2 linked regions of the Pedobacter sp. W3I1 genome follow. The main gene of each other region encodes a partner of the protein of the gene in region 2 in a complex. Links are inferred from orthologs where the notes say so. Each region holds a gene or a part of one and is shown on either strand. Other genes may lie near its edges.

The links.
Region 1: the proteins of carB (region 2) and carA are in contact, whole or in part, in a solved structure (PDB 1KEE), measured with the Escherichia coli proteins. The link is inferred for Pedobacter sp. W3I1 from one-to-one orthologs.

What each region holds. Positions count from the first base shown.
Region 1 is NZ_JAUSXN010000001.1:1,742,637-1,748,697, forward strand. Bases 1,008-3,919 are described here. They hold carA (glutamine-hydrolyzing carbamoyl-phosphate synthase small subunit), read right to left. Parts: upstream 3,064-3,919; coding sequence 1,951-3,063; downstream 1,008-1,950. Other genes in these bases: QF042_RS07490 (hypothetical protein), read right to left, coding at 1,017-1,877; QF042_RS07500 (hypothetical protein), read left to right, coding at 3,099-3,233; panB (3-methyl-2-oxobutanoate hydroxymethyltransferase), read left to right, coding at 3,342-3,919. Outside these bases: QF042_RS07480 (ABC transporter permease), read right to left, coding at 1-75; QF042_RS07485 (ABC transporter ATP-binding protein), read right to left, coding at 156-920; more of panB, read left to right, coding at 3,920-4,157; QF042_RS07510 (RluA family pseudouridine synthase), read left to right, coding at 4,309-4,995; QF042_RS07515 (hypothetical protein), read left to right, coding at 5,077-5,505; QF042_RS07520 (hypothetical protein), read right to left, coding at 5,759-6,061. UniProt on the Escherichia coli protein: Small subunit of the glutamine-dependent carbamoyl phosphate synthetase (CPSase).
Region 2 is NZ_JAUSXN010000001.1:539,839-546,346, forward strand. What follows is about bases 1,317-4,675. They hold carB (carbamoyl-phosphate synthase large subunit), read right to left. Parts: upstream 4,355-4,675; coding sequence 1,517-4,354; downstream 1,317-1,516. Other genes in these bases: QF042_RS02355 (carboxypeptidase regulatory-like domain-containing protein), read right to left, coding at 4,565-4,675. In the rest of the region: QF042_RS02345 (M20/M25/M40 family metallo-hydrolase), read left to right, coding at 1-1,280; more of QF042_RS02355, read right to left, coding at 4,676-4,882; QF042_RS02360 (ATP-binding protein), read left to right, coding at 5,318-5,848. UniProt on the Escherichia coli protein: Large subunit of the glutamine-dependent carbamoyl phosphate synthetase (CPSase).

The sequences.
Region 1 (6,061 bases), 1.2 Mb from region 2 along the record:
TGTTGCTTTAAGGTTATTATAGCCCCCAGCCCCTGAAGGGGAGTTTGAATTTCTTTCGTGTATATCTTTTTGCATATTAGTTCAGCTAGATTTTGTTTTTAAAAATGTATTAGGTACTAGGTTTTAAGTTCCCCTTCAGGGGGCTAGGGGGTGAATTATTCTCGCCACTCCTGGCCCGTCAGGTTAATGAAAACATCTTCCAGGTTGGCTTTTTTAACTTCCTTTTTACGCTCAAAACCGCTGCTTACTAATTTATCGATTAAATTATCCGGAGTATCTAAAGCGATAATCTGACCACGCTCTACAAAGGCAACACGATCACAAAGCTGTTCGGCCTCATCCATGTAGTGTGTAGTAATTACAACCGTTGTTCCTGCATTACGGATTTCGGTAATCAAATCCCACAAGTTCCGTCTTGCCTGCGGATCCAGCCCTGTAGTGGGTTCATCAAGGAATATAATTTTTGGTTGATTGATTAGTGTTGTTGCGATGGAAAAACGCTGCTTTTGGCCTCCAGAAAGTGCTTTATATTTTGCCTTGGCTTTATCCTGAAGGTTTACTTTCTCCAGCATTTCCATCGGTTTAATGTTGGCGCCGTACAAGCCAGCAAAAAGTTCGATCAGTTCAATCAGATTAAGATTTGGATAATAACCGGCTGCCTGTAGTTGTACGCCAATAATTTGTTTAATCTCCTGCGGTTGTTTGTCGACAGAAAAACCATCAACAATAATTTCGCCTGATGTTTTATCCCTTAAGGTTTCTATTATTTCGAGTGTAGTGGTTTTTCCTGCTCCGTTTGGACCAAGCAAACCAAAAATTTCATTTTCATAAACTTCAAAACTCAGACCTTGAACGGCCACGAAATCATCATACTTTTTTACCAGGTTTTTAACGCTGATAATGGCTTTCTTTGTTTCCATATTGCGAATGTAAGGAGCTTTAAATGAATAGAAAATGAATTTTAACCCGGGAAGCAGAAAATGTCGGTAAAATGATGTTTGTGGTAGGTAAAATTATTAATTGGCGTTTTTTCGCGTTAAAATAATTACATCCCGATCTATCGAATCTATTTTATAGGTGTTTTTGGTATTGTTATAAGCGCTGTAAAAAATAATTTTATCTTTTAAAAAGCTAAATGTTCCTTTTGTATTCAAACTATCGCCCGGAATAACGTACGATTCTCTATAAGTTCGATCATATTCCATCCTGTGTTTCCAGGGATTTTGGTATTCACGTACCTTTTTTCCTGTGTAAGTGCCGTTAAGGTTAAGTGATACGGAATAAGTGGTTTTTAAATCATAAGACTCGGCACTCCATGCGCTATCTGGTTTCTTTGTTGTATTAAATTTATAGATTAATCCATATTGCATTTTTTCTATAAACCTGCTGTTGTTGGTTACTGCATTTTGAAGTCTAAAATTGGCATTGGTTCCGTATAGCGTATCTAAATTTTTATTCGCGGCAAATTTCCATTTAGTATAAATGTAATCTTCAATTTTAAGTACCTCGTTTACCTTTTTTAGATAGACGGTATCAATACTAACCGATGCACCTTTTCTCTGTCCGCCGCCAAATGGGTTGTGGCCTTCTATATTGTAGCTTAAATAACCATTTTTTTTAATTTTTTCAGAAAAATGGAGCGGTGGGGCTTCCATCATGAAAATTTCGGTGATGAAAAATTTATTGTACCGGATTTCTTTGAGATAAAATTTACCATTTGCATCAGTAATAGTTTCGCCCACTTTACAGCCTGCAATAGGCTTGTTCTCATAATCTAGTATGGTGCCTGAAATTGCCGGCCTCGACAATCTAGAGATGCAAGAACTAAACAAGACTATCGCAATAGCAATAAATGCAAGAAAAAGGTTTTTGAACATCTCCTAACTTAAATAAAAAAACACTGCCAATAAATATGAGCAGTGTTTAATGCTTTACAGAAATAATGCTGTTTTACCAGGTTAATTCACCTTTCATTACTTCAACAAAATCATCGAATAAATAACGTGAATCGTGTGGACCTGGAGAAGACTCTGGGTGATATTGCACTGAAAATGCCTTTTTACCTTTAACACGAATACCTTCGATTGATTTATCGTTTAAGTTTAAGTGTGTAATCTCCACTTTATCAGAGTTTCTAACCTCATCAGGAATTACACCAAAACCGTGGTTTTGAGAAGTAACCTCGCAATGGTTTTTAATAATATTTTTAACCGGATGGTTTAACCCACGGTGACCGTTAAACATTTTCATTGTTCCGATGCCATTAGCTTCAGCCAATAACTGGTGGCCTAAACAAATCCCGAACATAGGTTTATTTACCGCTAAAATTTCTTTGATGGTTTCTACAGCATAAGGCATAACCGATGGATCGCCAGGGCCGTTAGATATGAAATAACCATCAGGACTAAATTTTTCCATTTCAGCAAAGGTGGTTTTGGCAGGGAAAACCTGAACGTAGATATCGCGGTTTTCGAAACTGCGCAAAATGTTTTTCTTAATACCTAAATCTAAAGCTGCAACTTTTAAGCTTGCTTCAGGGTTACCGTAAAAATATGGTTCGGTTGTACTTACTTTAGAAGAAAGCTCTAAACCTTCCATTGAAGGTACTTCAGCTAATTTTTGTTTTAACTCTTCTAAATCCGTAATTTCAGAAGAAATAATCGCATTCATTGCGCCTTTATCTCTGATGTGGCGAACCAATGCACGTGTATCGATATCAGAAATGGCAACCAGGTTATCATTCTGGAAATAATCCTGAATAGATTCTGTCGCTTCTTTACGGCTATAAACAATGTTGTAGTTTTTGCAGACTAAACCGGCGATTTTGATCGAACCTGATTCGATTTCATCTTTGTGGATACCGTAATTACCAATATGTGCATTGGTGGTAACCATTATCTGTCCAAAATAACTTGGGTCAGTAAAAATTTCCTGGTAACCTGTCATCCCGGTATTAAAACAAATTTCGCCAGTAGTAGTGCCAATTTTTCCGGCCGCTTTGCCGTAAAAAACTGTGCCATCGGCCAGTAATAAAATCGCAGGTAACTTGGTGTAGTTAGTCATGGTAATTACAATATGGATTTTGATTTAAAAAAGAGTTGAAAAAAGAATGGCTTTCGGCATTAGAGCCGTTTTTGCAGGGTGCAAAAAAAGATGAATATATCCCTTCCATTTCGGGGTACAAAGATAGAGCTTTAGATTGGGAATGTAAAGAGAAAAGTGAAATAAGGTAAAAGGTTTGGGGTGTAGGGCATAAGGTTGCTCAACCCTAAACCTTATGCCTCAAACCTTATACCTTTTTAAAGAAAAAACAATACTTTTGACAACACAAAACAAATCCTATGTCGGTACATAAAGAAATCAAACGCGTCACCACACACATTTTACAGGAAATGAAACAACGTGGTGAAAAAATATCGATGTTAACGGCCTATGATTATTCGATGGCAACCATACTAGATGATGCAGGATTAGATGTTTTACTTGTTGGCGATTCTGCTTCGAATGTAATGGCGGGTCATGAAACGACTTTGCCTATAACGCTAGATCAGATGATTTACCATGCGGCATCTGTAATTAGAGCAGTTAAGCGTGCTTTTGTTGTCGTTGATTTACCTTTCGGCTCTTATCAGGGAAATTCGAAGGAAGCTTTAAATTCGGCGATAAGGATTATGAAAGAATCGGGAGCTCATGGCGTTAAATTGGAAGGTGGGGAAGAAATTATCGAATCTGTTCAACGGATCATCACTGCGGGAATCCCTGTGATGGGACACTTGGGCTTAACACCACAGTCTATTTATAAATTCGGAACCTATACTGTTCGCGCTAAGGAAGAAGAAGAGGCAAATAAGTTAAAAACAGATGTTTTGGCTTTACAGGCTGCCGGTTGCTTTGCAATCGTATTAGAGAAAATTCCCGCTGCACTAGGCAAAGAAGTTACAGAAAGTCTGCATATCCCAACTATTGGTATTGGTGCAGGGCAAAACTGCGATGGACAGGTTTTGGTGGTAAATGATATGATTGGTTTAACAAAAGGATTTAAACCTCGTTTTTTGCGCCAGTATATAAATCTTTACGATGAAATTTTAGGCGCAGCACAATCGTACATCCGTGACGTCAAAGCGAACGATTTCCCGAACGAGAAAGAACAATACTAAGTTTGGAGTTGGGCGTTATGAGTTTGGAGTTTTTAATTCACAGATAACTGTCCAACAATTAAAGAGTTAACCGATTAACCAATAAACTATTCGTAATAGACGATTTGCTTTATCAAATGTACTAATGACGAATGAACCAATGAACTAACCGATGCCCATTACCGATAACGACATCCTTTTTGAAGATAATCATTTAATCGCCATTAATAAAAGGGCGGGTGATATTGTGCAGGTGGATGAAACTGGCGATGAGCCTTTGGATGAACAGGTTAAAAAGTATATTGCTAAGAAGTACAATAAACCCAATGGCGCTTTTTTAGGGGTAGTGCATCGTTTAGACCGGCCGGTGAGTGGTGTAATTTTGTTTGCTAAAACCAGTAAGGCTTTAGAACGGATGAATGCTGTTTTTAAAAACAGGGAAGTAAAGAAAACCTATTGGGCAGTGGTGAAAAACAAACCAGAAAAAGAGTCAGCTACTTTGATCCACTGGTTAGTTAAAAACCCACAGAAAAATGTAGTTTCTTATTATAATACAGAAGTTACCGGCAGTCAGCGTGCGGAGCTTTCTTACAAAGTAAAAGCTAAGGTTGGCGATTATTATCTTTTGGAGGTAGATCCATTAACCGGACGTTCGCATCAGATTAGGGTTCAGCTCTCATCAATGGGGTGCCCGATTATGGGTGATAATAAATACGGTTATCCGCGAGGAAGCAGAAAAGGAAGTATTTGCCTACATGCCCGTCGCTTACAATTTATACATCCGGTAAAAAAAGAACCTGTAAATATATTCGCCAAATTACCTGTTGATGGGTTTTGGGAACGGTTTGAAGATTTATAGGCAAAATGATTTACGGATTAATCGGGGTTTTAACGATTTGGCACAATATTAGTCTTCTTTCGGCTAAAAACCAGATCAATTATGAAAAACACCATCTTATCAATAGCCGCAGTAGGCCTGCTGGCTTCTACATTAATATCGTGCGATAGTACTAAAAAAACGGAAACGACCAAAGACTCAAGCGAAATTTCTGCTAATGGAGACACCGTTACAAAAGTGACTACAAAAACAACTGAAACCGTTAAAACAGAGGTTCCGACTTTCTCAAGTGAAGAAGTAAATAAGGGTCTTGCTGAGTATAGTAAATTAAAAGACGAATATATTGCAGCAGTAAAAAGTAAAAATGCAACTGAAATTAAGGCCATAAGCGATAAATATACCGCCTGGTCAAATCAGGCAATGGGTTGGGCGAGTAAATTAAAACCCGACGAAATACAAAAATATTCTGATTACGTGCTTAAGCTCAGCGAAGAGTGGACAAAAGCAGCGAAAGAAGCAGTAACTAAGTAAAGCTCAAACTATAGAAAAATCGTCATTCTCGCGTACGCGGGAATCTTAAAGCCTAAGATTCCCAATCATTTACCAATGACAGATTCTAAGATTAGCGTCATCTCGACCGAAGCAAATGCGGAGTGGAGAGATCTTTGGACTATGTTAAAAGATCTCTCCGCCGCGGTCGAAATGACGATTTATCTTACCTGTCACCCAACTCCTTTGTTTTTTGATAAAAAACTGACCTCTGGGAATGACGGCTCTTTGGAATTTATTTACAATCAATTTTACTAAAGATCATTGATCCATTAAACTTTAATGTGCTCAGATCTTTGAACTTACTTTCCCCATTTACTTCCTGCACATCACTAAATCCTTCTGTTTGCTGATCGCCCTTTTTCAAAAAAGCCACTTTCCTAACAGATGTTTTGCCTTCAGACTGAAAAGTATAGTTCGCAATTATGGTGTCGCCTTTAACAACTCCGGCTATAGTGCCCGCATTTTTATCTTTTTCATATAAATTATAGCCCAATGTACCTGTTACCTTATTATCTGATGTTTTTAGCGATAGGGT
Region 2 (6,508 bases):
TCGGGATGGCAAGTTTGCAGCTTAAAGCGCAAAACATAAATAAAATCATTACCCGCGAATACACCGATCACCTGATTAAAACCTTAAGTGCCGATGATATGCAAGGGCGTGCAACCTTTACGCCTGGTATTGATAAAGCGGCTACTTTTATCGAATCTGAATTTAAAAAGATTGGTTTACAGCCTTTGCCTGGTGAGAAAACTTTCCGTCAAACCTTTAACAAATATCAGGTTACCAACCAAAGTACCATTGTTAAGATTGATGGACAGGAAGTTGCCCCGGAAAATTTAATCGTTTCAGGCGTAACTTCAGAAAGTGTTTCGCTTGATAAGTCGAATACCACGGTTGTTAAGTTAGATCCTGAAAAAGCATTTGTGCCTCAACTCAGGGCAATGATGGGTGCTGGGAAAAATCAGATTGTTCTGGTTGACAGTAAATTTACCGACCTGTTTAACCGCTATAGAAGTTACTTCGGTAAACCTGCAACTGTTGATGAGAAAGATGTTAAAGCAACTACAAGCGCTGTACAGGTTTTTGTTTTAGGGAAAGATGCCGCGGCAGATTTTTCGGCAACATTTAAAAGTAAGGTAGATAAAATGCCTTTATTTAATGTTGCAGGGGTAATTCCAGGTAAATCAAAAGCGAAAGAAATTGTGGTTTTCTCAGGCCATTATGATCATTTGGGCTTTTTAAAAAGTGTTGATGGCGATAGTATTGCCAATGGTGCAGATGATGATGCCTCTGGAACAACAGCTATGATTGCACTGGCCAAGTATTACAAAGCGCAGAAAAACAATGCGCGTACTTTAATCTTTGTTGCCTTTACAGCTGAAGAAATCGGTGGTTTCGGTGCAAAATACTTCTCAGAAAAATTAAACCCTGATGAGGTTGTGGCGATGTTTAATATTGAAATGATCGGTAAAGATTCGAAATTCGGTAAGAATACGGCCTTCATTACCGGTTACGAAAGATCTGATTTCGGTAAGATTTTACAGAAAAACTTAGCAGGAACTGAATTTACCTTCCACCCGGATCCATATCCGGATCAGAACTTATTTTACAGGAGTGACAATGCAACTTTAGCTGCTTTAGGCGTTCCTGCACACACCATCAGTACCGATAAAATTGATATCGATAAACTGTACCACAGCGTGAAAGACGAATACAGTTCTTTAGATGTAGAAAATATACTTTCTACCATTAAAGCGATTGCAAAGAGTGCAATTACGATTGTAAACGGAACAGATACCCCAACAAGGATTCCAAAGTTGAAGCAGTAATAAAACATTCAAACCCGATAGGTTTTTTGTAGCCATGTCGTCATGCTGAATTTATTTCAGCATCTATCATGCTATTTAGACCCTGAAATAAATTCAGGGTGACGGTTGCATTTAAACCCGCGATGTTTGTACGAATCGAACAAAAAAAATGGCCAGTGAAAATCACTGGCCATTTTTATTTTTTGCAAACTTCCGAAGTTCTCTCCGCTCTTGCCTTTCGAAACTTCGTAAGGAAATTACTTACTCAAATACATCGATTTGTCTTTGTAAAGTTTGCGGAAGTAAGGATCTTCCAAATCTTTGATGAAACGGATCGCCTCACCTGTAGATTTCATTTCAGGTCCTAATTCTTTCGCCACCTCCGGGAATTTCTCATAAGAGAAAACCGGTTCTTTAATTGCATAACCTTTTAGTTTACGAACGATCGTAAAATCTTTCAGTTTTGCTACGCCTAACATAATTTTAGCTGCAATATTGATGTATGGAACATCGTAAGCTTTTGCAATGAAAGGAACCGTGCGCGATGCCCTTGGGTTTGCCTCGATTACATAAACTTTCTCGTCCTTGATGGCGAACTGAATGTTTAATAAACCACGTACATCTAATGCTTTAGCAATTTTGATCGAGTATTCTTCCATTGCTTTAGTTACCTTCTCTGGTAAGCTGAATGTAGGTAATACTGCAAATGAATCTCCTGAGTGAATACCTGCAGGCTCGATGTGTTCCATCATTCCCACAATGTGTACATCCTCACCATCAGAGATTGAATCAGACTCTGCTTCTTCTGCCCTATCTAAAAAGTGATCGATCAATACACGGTTGCCCGGTAAATCGCCCAATAATTTTACTACTGCTTTTTCCAGGTCCTCATCGTTAATTACAATGCTCATGCCTTGTCCACCCAAAACATAACTCGGACGAACCAACACCGGGTAACCAACTTCGTTTGCTACAACAATTGCTTCTTCAGCATTTTCTGCAACACCATATTTTGGATAAGGAATACCTAAATCTTTCAACAAGTCTGAGAAACGGCCGCGGTCTTCTGCAATGTCCATGTTCTCAAAAGATGTTCCGATAATTTTGATGCCCCTTTCCGTTAACTTCTCCGCCATTTTCAAAGCTGTTTGTCCACCCAACTGAACGATAACGCCCACCGGTTTTTCCAGCTCAATAATTTCGCGTACATGCTCCCAGAATACCGGCTCGAAGTATAATTTATCGGCCATGTTAAAGTCTGTTGAAACCGTTTCAGGATTACAGTTAATCATGATGGCCTCGAAACCTGTTTCTTTAGCAGCCAATAAGCCGTGTACACAGGAGTAATCGAATTCGATACCCTGACCGATACGGTTAGGGCCTGAACCCAATACAATTACCTTTTTCCTGTCAGAAGGAATAGATTCATTTTCCTCTTCGAAAGTAGAATAATAGTATGGTGTTTTGGCCGGGAACTCCGCAGCGCAAGTATCAACCATTTTATATACCCTGTTTATGCCTAAAGCTTTACGGCGATCGTAAACTTCATCTTCCGTAACATTGCCTAACAACCAGGCGATCTGAATATCAGAGAACCCTTTTTGTTTAAGCGTTACGAAGAAATCTTGAGGGATATTGTTTAATGAATATCTTTTTAATTCAGTTTCAAGCAATACAAGCTCCTGAATCTGGTTTAAGAACCACTTATCAATTTTGGTTACCTTACGGATCGACTCCAAAGGTACGCCCATTGTCATGGCATCTTTTATTAAGAACAAACGGTTCCATGAAGCATGCTCCAAACCGTCCATAATCTCTTCAATATTGCGCACCTGTCTGCCATCGGCACCTAAACCAGCGCGGTTGATCTCTAAACTCTGACAAGCTTTTTGTAATGCTTCGATAAAAGTACGGCCAATTGCCATTACCTCACCTACCGATTTCATCTGCAAGCCAAGCTCTTTGTTAGCGCCTTTAAATTTATCAAAGTTCCAGCGAGGTATTTTAACGATTACGTAATCTAAAGTAGGTTCGAAATATGCTGAAGTGGTTTTGGTAATCTGATTTTCAATTTCATCAAGGTTGTAACCGATGGCTAGTTTTGCCGCAATTTTTGCAATTGGATAACCCGTTGCTTTACTTGCCAAAGCTGATGAACGCGATACACGTGGGTTAATTTCGATGGCGATAATTTCATCGTTTGCCGGGTTAACCGAAAACTGAACGTTACAGCCACCCGCGAAATTACCGATTGCACGCATCATTTTGATCGCCTGGTTACGCATTTCCTGGTAACAACGATCAGATAAGGTCATTGCCGGAGCAACAGTAATCGAATCTCCTGTATGGATACCCATCGGATCGAAGTTTTCGATCGAACAGATAATGATTACGTTATCGTTGCTATCTCTTAACAACTCTAACTCGTATTCTTTCCAGCCTAAAACAGCTTTCTCTACCAGTACTTCGTGTGTTGGCGAAGCTTCTAAACCACGTTTTAAAGCGGCATCGAACTCTTCTTTTTTGTGTACGAAACCACCACCAGAACCACCTAAAGTATATGATGGGCGGATTACCAATGGGTAACCGATTTCTTGTGCTGCTTCTTTACCTTCTAAAAATGAGTTGGCAATTTTCGATTCTGCAACACCTACACCAATATCAACCATTAACTGGCGGAAAGCTTCACGGTTTTCGGTTTTTTCAATTGCCGCAACGTCTACACCAACAACTTTTACTCCATATTTTTCCCAAACACCACGTTCTTCAGCTTCTTTACACAGGTTTAGTGCGGTTTGGCCTCCCATTGTAGGAAGTACTGCATCAATTCTAGGTAAATCTGCAGAGTCGATATGCTCTTGTAAAATAACCTCTATTGAATCAACAGATAACGGACGCAGGTAAACATGGTCGCCGATAACCTTATCCGTCATAATAGTAGCCGGATTGGAGTTGATAATGGAAACGGTAATCCCTTCTTCTTTTAAAGAAAGAGCCGCTTGTGAACCTGAGTAATCAAATTCACAGGCTTGGCCAATAATAATTGGTCCAGATCCGATAATCAGTACTGAGCGTATGGAAGTGTCTTTAGGCATGATAAAGCTTAAACAATAATTAAAATTCTAAAGTGTTGGTTCTTTTGAAACCTTGAAAGCAACGAGATTTTGTGCTTGTAAGAAGAAAAATCCCAACTGTTCTGTCGGGATGCAAAGATACATCTTTAGATGTGATTTTAAGACGTTTTTTTAAAATAAAAAAGAGCACTATTTAAGTGCTCTTTTTAGATTTTTCTTTTGCGAAATGAACTACTGTTGTAATTTAATTTCGCCTAAATCTGTAGTGGCGCTATCTTTAACGGCAACCTTTTCTATAACAGCATCTTTATATGGCGCATTGGCTTTTACCACAACGGTATAAACACCTTCTTTAAGGTTAGTAAAAGTAAAAACACCCTGACTAATTTCCGCTTTCAGCGTGTCTGTCGCCGCTACAAGTGAAACAGCAGAAGCCGCATCACTTGGTGTAATTTTTCCAATGATTCCGCCCACTTTAATATTTGTAAAGGCAATTGAACCTAAAGCAAATACAATGAGCAGCGATAATACAACACATAACTTTTTCATGGTATAACGTTTTAGTTGTTGATGTCTTAAATAAATAACAGCATTTAGTGCAAATAGTTTTAAATAATGAACACTATTTTTCTGATTGTACTATAAATTATACACGAGTGTAAAATACGAATGTACGATTTCATGGTAAATGTTAATTAGTGTTAAAAGATTTTCGTAAAAGTGGCGCTATGAGTCAGAATTAAGTCACGAAGTTGTGATGATCGGAATATTGGCAATAATGTTGTAATAAGCAGAACATATATGCGTTTTGTATATACTTTAGACAATGATCTAAAGCTTCCTCCGCGGATTAGTTACCCGCCATGAGGATTTCTTCATAAATAGTTTGTTTGGTTTATTATCCGGTTAGAGGAGCCCTCCTCAACCGGATTTTTTCTTTTAAGGCTTTTTCTTTTACATTTGACCGTATTCAGAAAATGTATCGTGAATAAAAATATTAAAAAGATTGCTATTGTTGGCCCGGAAAGTACGGGAAAATCTACTATATCTCAATTGCTGGCAAAATACTATAAAGTTTCGTGGGTACCAGAGTATGCCCGTTACTACTGCGAAAACCTGGTTGCCGATTATACACTACAAGATGAAGTGAATATGTACTACGGGCAGGTAGCGCTGGAGGATGCTATTTTAGTGACTACCGAAAGCGATTTTATCATTTGCGATACTACTTTTATTACAGTAAAGATCTGGAGCGATGAAGTGCTCGGTGAAACGCCAGAAATTGTATTAGATGCGCTACCCGAAAGACCTTACGATCTGTACCTGTTAATGGATATTGATTTGCCATGGAAGGACGATCCGCTACGCGATTTTCCGGAGAAACGCGAATATTTTATGGAGGTTTGGCATAACGAACTCCGTGCCTTGAATGCGAATTACAAAGTAGTTGGCGGATTGGGCGATGAAAGGGTAGCGAATGCGATTAAAACCGTTGATGATTTTTTAGGCAAATAGGAAATCGGGACTGAACTTGCAAAAGCAGGAATCAATGATTTCCTCATAGTTATTAAATACTTTTTCTTTTTAGGAAATGAAGGAGCAGTGTTTTATAGGTGCTGTAGTCCCGCCATTCGCTTTACTTCACCCGATAGAAATCGGGCTCGTGCTCGCTACTGTCAGGTTTATTGAACAAGGGCTTGTTATCATAATGCATAAAATACGAAACGTTCCTACGGAACGAAAAAAAAACATTTTTTTCTACCCGGCAGGCGTCCCGATGGGACGGCAAAGGCATAATATTCACAGATCGTCCCATCGGGACGATTCGTGGGTAGCCAATTGTTTAATTGGCGTTTTCGTTCCATAGGAACGTTTGCTATTAATCCGTTAATATTTCCGGATTCCTGGCCACCTAAACCCGGTCAAAGCGGGATGCTGCGGATTTAAGCACTATTTTTTGCTTTTTATGGTGTGCTTGCTTGTTTCACAGGTTTCATCGGCAGCAGAAGCGGGACTGAAGATGCCAAGCACTCAGAACCATCCATTTCCAAATCAACAAGAATTAATTTTATCTGCTTTTTGTGTTTTTATAAACAAAAGGCTAATTGTTCTTGGCTCTTTATGATGCATAAAATACGAAACGTTCCTACGGAACGAAAAAAAACAACATTTTTT